One region of the Paenibacillus sp. LRG-1 genome, then DNA from elsewhere that is predicted to be linked to it. Evidence: riboswitches for the same ligand, from Rfam matches in the RefSeq annotation. Region 1 holds a riboswitch; the other holds the start of a gene.
What was found. A riboswitch is a leader RNA that binds a small molecule or an ion and turns the genes downstream of it on or off. The one in region 1 is predicted to bind FMN.

Region 1 (7,766 bases):
CGGAGAAATTCAATTAACTAGTAGACCATATGAGCGGACGGTCTTCTCTTTTACATTGAAGAAAATCAACTATTAGTCGAACTAAACATGCTCAACTTAATAAATTTGTAAGAATCACGAAAGAAAAATGAACATTTCGCCCTTTATCCTTGAATTATCAGCAGTATACGAAGGGAGAACACCCATGACTTACGTAATACGTACACATCAGTTGACCAAGGCCCTGAAGGGCAACGAACTTGTAGCGGGAGTCAGTATGAATGTGCGCAAGGGAGAAACCTATGGCTTTCTCGGTCCTAACGGGGCAGGCAAGACGACGATAATGAAAATGATTACGAATCTGCTCAAGCCGACATCGGGTGAAATTGAATTATTCGGTGAAAAATTAACGCCGAAGTCGTATCATCTGCTCGGACGGATGGGTTCAATTATTGAATACCCGATTTTTTATGACAGGCTGACGGCACAGCAAAATCTCGAACTTCATTGTGAATATATGGGCTACTATAATAAGCAGGCTGTTCGGGATGCCCTGGAATTAGTGAATTTGCGAAATGTAGATGACAAGCCGGTAAAGGATTTTTCGCTAGGAATGAAACAACGTCTCGGGATTGCGCGCGCTATTGCGACTAAGCCAGAGTTACTCATTTTGGATGAACCCATTAATGGTCTGGACCCAGTGGGAATCAAGGAAATCCGCCAACTATTCCACATGCTATGCAAGGAATATGGGATGACCCTGCTCGTGTCCAGTCATATTTTAGCGGAAATAGAGCAGATTGCGGATACGGTAGGCGTGATTAATCACGGACGACTGATTGAGGAAGTATCGATGGAGCAGGTGCGGGAAACCAATACGGAATACATCGAATTTACGACCAACGATTGTAAGAAGGCGGCCTACGTCCTCTCCCATCATTTGAGCCTGAATAATATAAAGGTGATAAATGAACAGAGTATACGTATTTACGATACAAATGTACCGCAGAAACAAATTACGAAGACGCTCATCTTAAATGATATAGAGGTGGATTCCATTCATCAGAAAAGCAGCACGCTGGAAGACTACTTTTTTCGCCTGTTAAACGGAGGTGATCTCCATGCTTAAATTGATGCAGTTGGAGCTGAAAAAATTCCATCTGACGGGTTATATCCGTTCAGCCCTGATCGCCAATGCATGCATTCTTGGGCTGCTCTGTGTTATTGCGCTGGAAAGTCAAAGTGAAGGAATACCTGAATTCACACAGTACACTCAACTATTGGATCTAATAGACAATTTTGTAAGAGCTACATTTATTGTGTTTGCTTCCGTTCTCCTATGCCGCTTTATCGTCGGGGAATTTAAGTCCAAATCGATTACGATCTTGTTCATGTATCCGATTCATCGTCAAAAGCTGATGATCGCCAAACTCTTGGTCGTATTACTGTTCACGTTCTTGTCCATTATTATTTCGGAAATAATCATTACGGCTGCTATTCATCTGCTCAACCAGTTTGTTTTGATTGTACCGGATAACCTTACTCTTTCCATACTGGGGCAACAATCAGCACGGACGTTAATCAATGCCGTTGCTGCCAGCTTTATGGGACTGGTTCCGCTGTATATGGGGATGCGAAGATACTCTGTACCCACCACCATTGTGACCTCAATCCTGATTGTAGCATTGCTTTTCTCCAATAATAACGGCGCTACACTTAGCTCCATAGCCCCCGTGCAAATCGGCTTCTCTATACTGGGAATGCTTGTGGCTTATGCGGCGATTCGACGTATTGAGTATAAGGATATTACCTCGTAATATGTAATTTCGTAGAGCGCTTTCAAAAAACAGATGAAAATCATTGTTCGATATACACACATTTTTCACTGGACTTCATTCTAAAACAGGTATATCCTATAGGAGAAATTAAAAACGGAATAAGGATCTTCGGGGTAGGGTGAGATTCCCAACCGGCGGTATGGCTCATGGAGCTAAGCCCGCGACTCTGTATCTGGCAACAGGATACGGACTGATTTGGTGAGATGCCAAAGCCGACGGTAAAGTCCGGATGGAAGAAGATCGAAATATCAACATGCCGCGAAGTGGATGAATACTGCGTTATTGGTTTTGCAGTAACTTCATTTAACTTGCATAAAGCGGCAAGTTTATTTGATCAACCCCCGTCTTGCATGGCCTTTCGCCATGGACGGGGGTTTTTGTGCCACCGGTCCTGTATTCGCAAGGAGCTAATTGAGTATGAGTCAATCTTCTACTGTACTAACATCCAAAGGTTTTGATCGTAGCTCCCACATGAAAAATGGTTTTTGGCTGGTCGCAATTGGAGCAGCCTTGTGGGGCGCAGACCCGCTGTTTCGTATTATTTTGTTAAAGTCATTTACTTCAACACAAATTGTACTAATGGAGCATGTGCTGCTTTTCCTCGCTCTGACACCGATGTTGTGGAAGCATCGTGAGGAGCTCAAAGCGGTACGGCTTCGTCAAGTTTTCGCTATTTTGTTCGTCTCGTGGGGTGGCTCGGCTCTGGCCAGCGTAATTTTCACCATGGCACTCAGCAATGGTGATTTGAATGCTGTACTCTTACTCCAGAAGCTTCAACCCTTGGTCGCTATTATTCTAGCTCGTATTATTTTGAAGGAAATGTTGCCGCGTCATTTTGGATTATTAATTGTCGTCGCTCTGTTCGGGACGTATCTTCTGACCTTCGGTTGGTCGCTCCCCTTCGGACATGTTCGTGATTTTGTCCAGGTCGGTAGTCTACTTGCACTCGGTGCAGCAGTTCTGTGGGGCGGTTCGACAGTCATGGGAAGTTACTTGCTTCGTTCAATGAAATATGAAACGGTAACCTCCCTCCGCTTCATGGTCGCGCTCCCTCTGCTGATTGTCCTCACCTCCGTAGAGCATGCGCCATGGAATATGCCTGCCGGTACATGGGCGGGCGCAGCTGTGATTATCAATCTGCTATTGCAGGCATTGCTTCCGGGTCTTCTTAGCTTATTGTTGTATTACAAAGGCTTAAGTACGACCAAAGCGTCTTATGCTACGATGGCAGAATTAAGCTTCCCCATGGTTGGTGTCGTGATTAACTGGATCGCATTTCAGCAAATTGTCACTGTAGCGCAATTGACTGGTTTTATGCTCATCTGGATTACGCTCTTTATGATTTCACGTCAGCAAAAAAATTAACAGTTCAATGTCCCTTTCATGACTCACCCAAGCCAAATCGTGAAGATGCTTTTGCATCTCTGATTTGGCTTTTTATGTATTCGTATTCATATAAATCATAGTTCTTTAGACCTATTTTCCGAAAAAAGTGTCTAAAACATGCAATTATTCCTCGTTTCTCAAAGATTACATCTATAAAATTCGTCGGTTTCTGTCGAATAAAACAATGTAGTGATCATCAGACACAGAGGAGCAATAACTATGACTAAAACAAAACAAACAGTTCCGTGGTGGAACAGGTTTCTCAAGCAGTTTTATTTAATGAGGACAAGATTAATAATATCTTTTTTGGCTGTGTTATTGATTCCGAGCGTACTTATCGGGTACTTTTCCTATCAGGGGGCTACGACACAACTCAGTCAGCAAATGGGCGGTTCCGTATATACGAATCTGTATCTGATCCGAAGCAATGTCAATCAGTATGTAGCGCCCATTATGAAAGATCTGGACGTGCTTACCACTGAAATCAAATCTGATTCCATTGGTACCAACCAAGAGGCCCTTCAGAAAAAGTTGGATGTCATCGTCAAGGCTCATCCCGAGCTAGATGCCGCGCTTCTCGGCAATGCGAAAGGGCAATACATACGTTCGCCGAAAAAACAGGAGGACGATTATGACCCCCGGGAGAGAAAATGGTACAAAAATGCAATGCTGGAAAAGGGCAAGGTATTCGTCGGTGTTCCAGTTGCCAGCGTCACGACAGGGAATTTAGTCGTTAATATATCGGGAACGCTGGAGGACGGTGAAGGAGCTGTTTCATTGGCTTTGAATCTGGACAAAATGGGTGAAAGTCTGCAGTCTGTCAAGATTGGTGAACGCGGAGGACTCATTATTGTTGATTCTGAACATAAAGTTGTATCTGGGACTGGAACAGCCTTTAACAAGGCAGGCAAAAAACCTGCTGACGCCATAGAGGGACTTCCCGAAGTGGCGACAACCGTCGAAAATGATACTCCTTCCATGTCGCAAATTCAATTTATGAATCGAGATATGCTGGCCTTTACACTTAAGGACCCTCTCACCGGTTGGAGCATTGTCGCACTGTCGGATCTGGAGGATTACAGTGATGCAGCCCAACCGATTCTGAAGCAAAGCCTGATTGTGATTGTCATTTCCATACTTGCCGCTGCAATCATCATTGTGCTTATGGTCCGCTCGTTCTTAATTCCGCTGCGCAAGCTGCAAGCAGGAACACGCATCGTCCGTGACGGAAATCTGACCGAACGTGTTAATCTATCCAGCAAGGATGAGTTCGGCGAACTGGCACAGAATTTTGACCAGATGACGCATTCCTTGCATACGATGGTTTCCGAGGTCAATCAAACGTCCTCCCGACTTGCTTCCTCTTCTCTGATGATCAAGGAAAGCACAGAGCAAACGACGGAGTCCGTACAACACGTAGCGGAAACGGTTATGGAATCCGCGGAAAATGCAGCCACCAGCGCCGAGGCGTCCGAGCAAACCGCTAATGCCGTTGAAGAAATGGCGAAGGGTGTCAGCACCATTGCCGAATCGGCAAGCTCCATCGTGGATTCAGCAGGACAAACCGAGCATGATGTGGCTCAAGGCAGTCAAATGATCAGCCATGTGCGGACACAAATGGACCGTATTCTGGAAGCTGTAAGCCAAACAGCTAGCCTGATGGATGAGCTATCCCAGCTCTCAGACGATGCGAAGCAGATGAATACAGCTATTGCCGCTATTGCCAAGCAAACCAATTTGTTGTCTCTGAACGCGTCTATTGAAGCTTCCAGAGCAGGCGAAGCCGGGCGTGGATTTGCCGTAGTCGCTATAGAGGTACGCAAGCTGTCTGAGCAATCCAAGGAAAGCGCGGATTCCATCAGTCAGATCATTACTCAGATGCTCGATTTGATTCAACGCTCCACCGCTACCATGAACGGTAATGTTCGTAACCAGGTAGGTGAAGGATTACGTATTAGCCAAGATGCAGAAGGTGCATTTACGAATATTGAACGCTCTACATCTCATATCGTGGAACAAATTCAAAGTGTATCCGCTGCAGCTGAACAAATCTCAGCCAGTACAGAGGAAGTTTCCGCTACTGTCACCCATTTGGCAAGTCTGTCTCGCAATTCAGCGGACAGTTCACAGACAACATCTGCTGCCGCTCAGGAGCAAATGGCGGCCATGGAGGAAATCGCATCTTCGTCTCAGGAGTTGTCCAACATGGCGCAGGATTTGCAACAGCTGGTTAAGCGATTTAAGATTTAACTTACACATTGCATCGTTGCAATTTCATGCAAGTAAGAATGAACAGCAATACATCTTATGACTAACAAAAGCCTTCGTCCGTATACAAATTACGGGCGAAGGCTTTTTACATTAGAGTTCTTAGGATGCTCTCTCTCTTGTCTACTTATAGGGTCATCTGACCGATTAACTGACGGCGTCTATCTCCTTCGGGGTCGTGCTCTACCTTAATATCCTGATGGAAAATAGCTGTAGTCCGCTCTTCCCTGTCGTACATTGGCCAAGCCGCCTCCGACAGCACAGGCTTCCCATCACGTGCAAAAGCAACCCATGCCTGCTGCATAGCTTGAGCCAGCTTCTGCATCGACGGTTGAATCTCTAATCCAAGCTTACCTAGCAGCTCCAGATTATCGAAAACAAACGCAATTTCGGCACCGTGAACCGCTTGTCCAAAGGTAGGATGCCCCGGCAATGTCCAATCAAAACGATACATCCATACAGGCGTATGCGCCGACTGCGCAACAGCAAGAGCCAACGCAGGACGCCAAAAAAATAGATCAGTCAACATTTGCGCCTGTCCCTCAATCGTAACCGGAAATGGTTCTATCAGGTCGCCGATGTCTGACATGCCCGTCATCATCTCCAATGCCTGACTCGCTGTTGACTTGTTCATTAGATGGGATTCTTTTCGGATGAAATAGGCCCCCTCATGCAAGTTCGTTCCAATCAAAACGGATACCTGCTTTGCTGAACCTTGCGCGATTGCAGACAGCGGTACATCTGGCAAGGTCACACCGTCCACGACAGGTTGATAGATCATCGCCATCCCTGGTCCGATGACTTCATGCGTCTTCGCCATAGCTAGCATCAGCGCATCTGTCGGCAGCGTAAACAACCGTTCTGGATGCTGAGTGTCCACACCCAGCTGCTGCAGATACACAGCCGTCACTTGTTCAGCCTGTGAAGTTGACAATACCTGCGACGCACCACTCTGCAAAATCGCACGCTGGAACAGTCCCTCAGCTGCTGGCATCGCCAATAAAGCGGCAATACTCATCGCCCCTGCCGATTCACCGAACACCGTTACTTCGTCCGAGTTACCGCCAAAGGCAGAGATGTGATCCCTAACCCATTCCAGCGCAGCGATCTGATCCAGCAGTCCCGCATTAGAGGTCAGGCCATCTCCCTTTGGAGTCAGATGCAAAAATCCTAACGGCCCTAATCGATAATTGATCGTAACAACCACAACATCGCCACTCTTCGCCATGCGTTCCCCGTCATATAAAGGTATAATCCCGGACCCCGTGACAAAGGCACCGCCATGAATCCACACCATCACCGGGCGTCCCTTCTCAGGTGCCTTCGAAGCAGGTGTCCAAACGTTCAGGTATAAGCAATCCTCTGACTGCTTAGGCGGTTCCACCAGATTTCCAGTCATGCTTTCAGCGGATGGCATAGGTTGCGGACAGATTGGCCCAAAACTCGTCGCAGCCCGTACACCCTCCCAAGACTCCAAAGGCTGGGGCGCGTGAAAACGTAGTTTTCCAACAGGAGGCTGTGCATATGGGATACCTTTCCATACATGATATCCATTCCCCGTTTCCCCACGTAATTGACCTAAACGAGTATGTACTGTAATACTCTCCATCATGAAGCCTCCTTTATTTCGTATCTTCAACACAACGGTATAATATCAATCTTTACATATCTCTATTATACCCTTTGCACACGGCCAAACCAAAAAATACCGGAAGCACTTTTGCGCTCCGGCATTTTTATAAACAAGATAGGGAAATAACGATTAATCCCGAACTTCTTCTTTGGGAATCAGCTTGTAAATTTCTTCGCTTTCCATAGAGTCAATTAGTCGGTCTAGCCACTTATAATAAGCGACGGCCTGCTTCATTTTCAATCGGTCTTGCTGAAGAATCGCCTTAAATTCCTCGTACTCTTCACCCTGATTCATCAATCTGTCCAGCTCATCTATGGCTTTGCGCAGCACCAGTAAATTTGTTTCTACCGCTTTTCTCCATTTAATAGCGAAGAAGTCAGTGAAGGTTTGATGCCAGTCATATTCGACTTCATACAAGTCTTTGCGTGAGCCCTTGCTCCATACCTTATTTACCATTTTCAGATCCAATAATGTTCGAACTCCTGTACTCATGCTCGTTTTGCTCATTTCCATTTCACGGCCCATCTCGTCCAGCGTCATCGGTTTATCCGCAAAAAAAAGCAAACCGTATAAATGCCCCGCAGACAAAGTGATCCCATACAGGTCCATGTTTTTACCTATAGCTTCTATAACACGTTTGCGAATTTTTTGCAGCGAAGCCT
Region 2 (7,766 bases), 2.1 Mb from region 1:
TTTCTGTCGTCACTACCCCAAAAATAACAGGCACTCCCGTTTTCAGGCTGCTTGCTGCCACACCCTTGGCCACTTCATTGCAGACGATATCATAATGTGAAGTAGAACCACGGATGACCGTACCCAGCGTAATTACGGCATCATATTTGCCGCTTGCAGCCATTTTTTGTGCAATCAGTGAAATTTCAAATGCACCCGGAACCCAGGCTACATCAATTTCATCTTCCTGCGCACCATGTCGTTGAAGGGCGTCAATTGCGCCGCTTAACAGCTTGCTCGTAATAAACTCATTAAATCTGCCCACCACAATACCATATTTTAAACCGTTCGATACGAGATTACCTTCTAGAAAACGTGCCATGTTTAATCAACCTCTCATAGTTTAATTATTTAGGGACTTCGGATAATACTTCAGATTTACTTGGAACCGAGATGTATTTTTACAATGACAAACGACGACGGTAGTCCACCAAATGCTGAATACTGATCAGTTTCAATTGATGTCGCTTGGCGACCACTGCCAGATCAGGCAGGCGGGCCATTGAGCCATCTTCCTTTATAATTTCGCAAATGACCCCAGCAGGCTTGAAGCCACTGAGTCGGGCCAGATCAACAGCCGCTTCAGTGTGACCAGCACGCTGCAAGACACCACCATCGCGAGCAATCAGCGGGAACATGTGACCAGGCTTGCGGAAATCACTTCCTGTGACTGCTTCGTCTGCCAAGGCGCGTACAGTCAAGGAGCGCTCGGCCGCTGAAATACCCGTTGTTGTCTCCATATGATCTACCGATACCGTAAAGGCAGTACCGTGGAAATCTGTATTTTGCTCTACCATAGGATGCAATTCCAAAGCCTCAGCTCTTTGTCGTGTGATTGGCACACAGACCAACCCGCGACCTTCTGTAATCATGAAATTAATGACCTCAGGCGACGCTTTTTCAGCCAAAGCGATAAAATCGCCTTCATTTTCGCGCTGTTCATCATCCACTACAATAACGACTTTACCGTTTTTTAAATCCTCCAACGCTTCTTCGATGGAATCCAAACGAATCTCTTCGTCATGTTCCAACTCGCCATGCTCTATGACGTTCGCCATTGCACTTGTTTGGCTACCTCTATCCATAACACTTTCCTCCTTATGTCTTGTGCCACGAATGCTCCTAAACAGGCTTACCATTCAATATCAGGCAAAGCCGTGTTTCGCCAAATAGTCCAAACTGAGAGGAGCTTCTTCTACTCTCTCCGCCTCCGCTGCACCTCTGTAATTTAAAAGCTGTTCTACATATTTGCCCAAAATATCACATTCGATATTGACGGTATCCCCCTCACGTTTGGCTTGTAAGGCCGTTTCGGATAAAGTGTGGGGAATAATAGATACGGCAAAGGTATCTCCCGTACGCTGTGCGACTGTGAGGCTGATACCATCAATTGTGATTGACCCTTTGAGTAGAATATATTTAAATAATGTTTGATTTTTAGGCTCAACTTCGAACACAACTGCATTCTGGTCTGATGTCACCCCTCGAATCGTTCCCGTCCCGTCCACATGTCCTTGCACGATGTGTCCTCCGAACCTTCCACTCGCCGTCATCGCTCGCTCCAGATTGACTCGGCTGCCGGATCTCAACTCTTTCAGATTAGTGCTGCGAAAGGTTTCCGGCATCACATCAACCTTAAAGTCTTTCGAACCAATCCGTATCGCGGTCAGGCAAACGCCATTCACCGAGACACTGTCTCCTATCTTCAAATCGCCCAACACCACGGAACCCGAAATCCCCAGCACCATCGCTTCACCGCTTTTGGAAATAGTTTGAATGCGACCCACTTCCTCAACTAATCCGGTAAACATGCCTTCACTCCTTTCCACTACATTTCAGTTTATCCCTAATTCATCAGCTATAAGCGCAAAAAACCCCCAGTTCGGATTCAATCCGTCATGGGGGTGATGAGAGTCACATTTGTAGTATACAAGCGCAGTTCATATGCATCTTAAGACGACATGAAATCATAGGTTTGCCAATAGAAAGCATGACTGAGGATACAACCAAATACGCTCAGAACACCCATCAAAAAGAAAGCTTAAGCAAGCTATCGCCCGATGCTGTCCTACAACGAAATAAGCCGTACGCACAATTGGGTATGCTAAAAATCGGCACATGTCACGTCATGCACATGCGCTTCGTATCCTTCTCCCATCCAGACTATACTGTCGGTCCCGGATTTGCACCAGGTCCACCTTCTGCCGATCATTCAGCATCCGGGTCACGGACTAAGCCATGCTGTTTCTCACAAAAACGATCCACAAACATGTCATCACCGCCGGTGGGGAATTTCGCCCCGCCCCGAAGGATCTTGCTCTTATTTAATTGAATTAACATTAAACTTGTTACGTATATTAGCACCGACTTCTAAAAAAAGCAAGTTATCTAATAGAAGCGCCTGCTTTGGTTTTGACATATTGGCTGGAGAGTTCTTCAAACCAGGTTTTATCATTCATATGAAGCGCCAAGTCAATCAGATCGGCCAGCTCCTCGACTCCCAACTCTGTTGCATGATCAAAGGTAATTACGGCTGAAGCAACAGGTCCCCGCCCTTCCTCAGAACATGCCTCATAATCCAGTCGCACATCAACATGTCCGTCAATAAACTCGCATTTCAGAAAATAAATAATTTCACACATTAAAATGGGGCGTACTTGTGTTTCTAACACGCAATCCATCACCTTGGCAGAATAATGCTGGTTCGTCAGTGTGAATTTGTGTTCTGTCGCTGCCAGCGAGGCCCGTCCAAAATCGTCCGTAAACTTTAGTTCTACTGGCTTGATGTTCATAACCTTAGGGATCTGCTTCTTTATAATTTCGATTATTTCAACTGTATTCAGCTTAATCATTACCTGCACCTCATTGCATCTTAAAATTCAGAAGAAAACTTTTTAACGTGCCTCTTATAGGCCTCCACTCCTATATCGGAAATCATTACCTGTTTTTTTATGCTTGAACCCATAAACGACAAAAAAGATTCTTTGCGCAATAAGCGCAAAGAATCTTGATCGAACCACTACAGTAACAGCGGCTAACAATGCTAATCGATGATTATGCAAAAAACAGAATTATAGCTCTGAAATTTCATGTTTCTTTTTCAGGGTAGTCCAGCGACGCTCAATCTCCTGCTCAAAGGTAGCCAGCGTAGCCTCTTCCTTGAGAAGATGCTTCGTTTTACCCATTAATTTCAACCATTCTGCAGCTGGAATCCGTTTTCCCTTGTCTTCCGGATTATACGTAATCGTCGTACTGCCTTGCTCTATTTCGTACAAAGGAAAGAAACAGGACTCGACTGCGGCGCCCACAATGCTGGTGCCCAGTCTGTCTTCGGATTTCCAATTCAGCGGGCAGGCGCACAGGATCTTACCATAGGCCGTACCCACGTTGTTCGCATACCATTGAGCTTTGGCTGCTTTACGCAGCATATCCTGCGGATGACTTTCAGCTGCTGTAAAAGCATACGGAATGTTACAAGCAGCCATGATTTGCACGGTATCCTTGTGATGCCCTTGCTTTCCTTTTTGCATTTTCCCTACACCCGACGTACTGGTCATGTGACCGAGCGGAGTGGAGTACGATTGCTGTGAACCTGTATTCATGTACCCTTCGTTATCATATTCCAACATGATCAGCTTATGATTACGCAGAGCCGCACCAATCGCAGAACCCATACCAATATCCATCCCACCGTCACCACTGATCATGATAAAGGTCGGATCGTCCGACATCTCAATTTCATTGCGGCGCTTCATTTCCATATAAGCTTCCAGCGCTCCCGAAAGTGTAGCAGCCCCGTTTTGAAAAAGATTGTGGATCATCGGTTGTTTGTGTGATGTATATGGATACCCTGTCGTCGTCACATATACGCAGCCTGTCTGGAACAGCACGACAATATCCCCTTCAATACCTTTGAAAAACAGTTCCAGCGCAGACAATGCCCCACATCCTGGGCAAGCCCCGTGACCTGGTGTAAGACGGCGTGGTTTGGTCGTCAACGATCGCAGGGGTGGTACCTTGACTTTGAGCTTCCCGGTCGCCTCGTCCGGCGTAACCTGAATCAGACCCGTACGGTATGCATTGCCACGTGGCGGTTGCATAACTTGCGGCATCACCTTGTCCGGTGAACCCGGATTAATTCCGTAATAATCAAAGGACTTCTCGGCTCGTCCGGCCTCTGCCGCCTCAATCGCAAGCTGGAAGAACGCCTCTGCATCTTCCGCATAAAAATCCTTGCCGCCCAAGCCAAATATACGACTCAACACGAGTGTCCGGTTCAGCGGGTCCTCCTGCAAGGCCGCTTTAATTTCATGCGTTAAATTACCACCGTCTGCCCCATACGAATCTGCACGTTCACCTACCAGCAGCGCCTTGACATCGCGTAATGCTTCCCGCAGTTGTGCGGCTGGGAACGGTCGGATGATATTCGGACGTATCACACCAGCTTTAATCCCGCGCGCGCGGAGTTGATCCGCCACATCCTTGGCCGATTCAGCCGCCGAATTCAACAGGAATACCGCGACCTCAGCATCCTCCATATGATACAGATCCAAAATCGGGTATTCCCGACCGGATAAAGCGGCATATTCTGCTGCTACCTGCTCATATACTCCTTCTGACAGCTTCAGTGCTTCGGATAGCTGAACATGATTATTCGTCAGGTCATCACCGTTCATATGCGCACCCACGGTAACAGGATGATCAAAATCCGTAATATTCGGATAATTCAAGTTCGGGTTAGGACCTACAAAACCGCGCACGGTCTCAGCATCGGCAAAATATTGCACTTTACGTTTTTGATGGGACGTATAAAAACCGTCATATGCGACCATTACAGGCAGCCGAACATCGCTATGCTCTGCGATTTTTAGTGCCATGATGTTCATATCATACACAGCCTGTGGTGTACTTGCCGTCAAAATGACCCAGCCTGTATTCAAACCATAGTACAGGTCCGAATGATCCCCGCGAATATCCAGGGGACCACTAACAGCTCGTGTCACCAGATTCATAACCATTGGAAAACGGGTACCTGACTGAACAGGTAACTGCTCCAGCATGTACAGGAAACCTTGCGAACTAGTGGCGTTCACAACCCTCGCTCCCGCTGCGGCAGCTCCATAACAAATCCCTGCCGATCCGTGTTCTCCGTCTGCTGCAACCAGCTTAATATTATGCTGACCTCTCGTTCTCATCTGATCCAGATACTGCGCTACCTCGGTAGATGGAGTAATCGGGAAATATCCCATCATATGATAATTAATCTGCGCAGCCGCCGTAGCTGCCATTTCATTACCGGATTCGAACGTTGTCACTTGCGCGGCGCCTGTCTGTTTGAGTTCTTCCTCCAGTTTTGCCATTACGCACGCCCTCCTTCATATGCCGGAAATTGGTGGGCAACTCGATTCTGTTCCGCCCATCCCCATTGTTCGCGACGCGAGCTTAATGCCCCCGACGGGCAAATATCTACACATTTCAGACATCCTTTGCAATACTGGTAATCAATTCCTTGCAAAAATGCCATCATTCTTCCGCGTTTGTCTGCTTGCTCTTCCCATACAAAACAGTAATCCGGGCAAATCGAATCACACTTGGCACAATGGGTACATTTATCAGCTTCATATTCAGGCACATATCCCTGACGTGAACCACTAACATCTCTCGTCATGCTGTTTCCCTGAGTTGCAATAACGCCCCCCAGTAGTTGGGTTTCGTATCCCAGCAATGGCTGCGGACGTTCAAAAACCCGATCCTCTGCGTCATCAGTAACCGGATATACGTGCAGTTCCATTTCATCATAACCACGGTTAAACGTACGCAGATTAGGTTCCACTAACAGTGGATTTTTCTTTTCAAAGGTACTGCGTATAACCGATCTCATCGCTTCCGGGTCCAGGAAATCACAGACACGGAACAAGGCACCGAGCATGGACGTATTTAGTTTGGTTCGCTCTTCCAGTGCGATGCCCATCGCATCCACCACCGCTAATGTACCGGATACCAGTCCCAAATCAGCCCGTATTTCTTCTGCTGGACGTGTGGAATTAACCACTACAATCCCATCCGCTGGCAGTCCGCTGATTACATTTACCGTTTTGTATAACGTTTCATGGAAAATGCCTACCACATGCGGTTGCTCAATCGGACTGTGATCCCGAATATCGACCTCTGGCTCACAGAAGCGGACGAAGCTTTTAACCGGAGTTCCCTTTTTTTCCGAACCGTAGGACGAAAAATTTGAAGCATTCAGCCCCAGACCAAGCACCCCGGTTTCGGCCAACATTTTGCCAGCCAGATTAGCGCCGAGTCCACCAATGGATTCCAGCCGGATTTCAAAAAATCCGAGTCGATTTGTGCGCGTTAAAATAGACAATGTGATAAGCCCCCTTCTTTTCCAATCCTTACTGAGTTTGAATACTCATATAAAATAAATGGAAAATGCATTCTTATGAAAAGGCTATCACAACACTTACTTTTCGAATGTGATCTTACGCACTGTAATGCCTACGTGATTGCGAAAATCAATAAACCGTCAAACAAAAGACAACAAAAGCCGCCCTGTCCAAAGACAGAACGGCTTAGGTGCAACGCTATTTAAAAAAGATCATGTAATTAACGGTAAAATTACACGTCAAATACTTTAACCTCTTTCATTTTGTCGCCTTGTTTTACAGCATCAATGAATTCCATACCTTTGGTTACTTTACCAAATACAGTATGTACTCCATCTAAATGTGGTTGTGGAGCGTAGCAGATAAAGAATTGGCTGCCACCTGTGTTGCGACCTGCATGAGCCATGGACAGAACGCCTTTGGCATGCTTTGTTGTATTCGTAGCTGTTTCACAGTCAATCGTGTAACCAGGACCGCCTGTACCGTTACCGATTGGACAACCACCTTGAGCCACAAAGCCCGGAATGACACGGTGGAAGCTCAAACCGTTGTAATAACCGCTGTTTGCCAGCTTTTCAAAGTTAGCAACGGTGTTTGGAGCTTCTTCTGGGAAAAAGTCAATTTCGACGATACCGCCGTTTTCAAGATCTATTCTACCTTTTTTCATTGTTTGTATCTCCTTTTCAACCTGTTTTGAGAACTAAATAACATCAAGTTCCAGTTTACTATGAATTGCCGCGCTTAGCAAAGTCTTGTCCAAAAAAAAAGGGCCATTGTCCTCGGTGTATTATTACCGACTCAATGGCCTGCTTGATCTTACAATGCTAAAATCAGGACGAAACCGTAATCTTGGCGTTAGGCTGAACCGCCGGACTGGCTTGATCACGAATCAAGCGCTGTGGCACAACATCGTTGCGTACGATATCCTCGTAGGTTTCCCGACGCACCACCAACTCGGCCTCACCGTTGTTGACAAATACAACTGCTGGTCGACGTATTCGGTTATAATTACTCGCCATGGAGTAATTGTAGGCTCCGGTTGAGGCAACAGCGAGCAAGTCGCCGCTATTTATACGAGGCAGCTCTACATCCCAAATAAGCATATCGCCGCTTTCGCAGCATTTGCCCGCAATGGACACCGTCTCTTCGTCCGTATCCTGCGCTCGATTAGCCAGCATCGCTTCATACTTGGCCTGATACAGTGCAGGACGTGGATTATCTGTCATCCCGCCATCTACCGAGACATATTTACGTACCTGCGGAATATCCTTGATGCTTCCTACCGTATATAAGGTCGTGCCTGAATCGCCTACAATACTGCGTCCCGGCTCAATC

Region 2: it holds a riboswitch for FMN, as region 1 does, so the genes downstream of both, ribE (riboflavin synthase) here and ACUUJN_RS06550 (DMT family transporter) in region 1, are expected to answer to the same signal.

What each region holds. Positions count from the first base shown of each region.
Region 1 is NZ_CM170126.1:1,501,935-1,509,700, reverse strand. Features, by position in the region: gene ACUUJN_RS06565 (sensor histidine kinase) at 1-76, shown strand, start outside; gene ACUUJN_RS06560 (ABC transporter ATP-binding protein) at 185-1,108, shown strand; gene ACUUJN_RS06555 (ABC transporter permease) at 1,101-1,796, shown strand; FMN riboswitch at 1,918-2,062, shown strand; gene ACUUJN_RS06550 (DMT family transporter) at 2,235-3,182, shown strand; gene ACUUJN_RS06545 (methyl-accepting chemotaxis protein) at 3,423-5,453, shown strand; gene ACUUJN_RS06540 (carboxylesterase/lipase family protein) at 5,599-7,080, opposite strand; gene ACUUJN_RS06535 (GbsR/MarR family transcriptional regulator) at 7,234-7,766, opposite strand, start outside.
Region 2 is NZ_CM170126.1:3,622,789-3,630,554, forward strand. Features, by position in the region: gene ribH (6,7-dimethyl-8-ribityllumazine synthase) at 1-361, opposite strand, end outside; gene ribB (3,4-dihydroxy-2-butanone-4-phosphate synthase) at 441-1,124, opposite strand; gene ribE (riboflavin synthase) at 1,185-1,850, opposite strand; FMN riboswitch at 2,182-2,355, opposite strand; gene ACUUJN_RS16110 (IDEAL domain-containing protein) at 2,424-2,891, opposite strand; gene ACUUJN_RS16115 (thiamine pyrophosphate-dependent enzyme) at 3,111-5,399, opposite strand; gene ACUUJN_RS16120 (2-oxoacid:acceptor oxidoreductase family protein) at 5,399-6,412, opposite strand; gene ACUUJN_RS16125 (peptidylprolyl isomerase) at 6,664-7,098, opposite strand; gene lysA (diaminopimelate decarboxylase) at 7,262-7,766, opposite strand, start outside.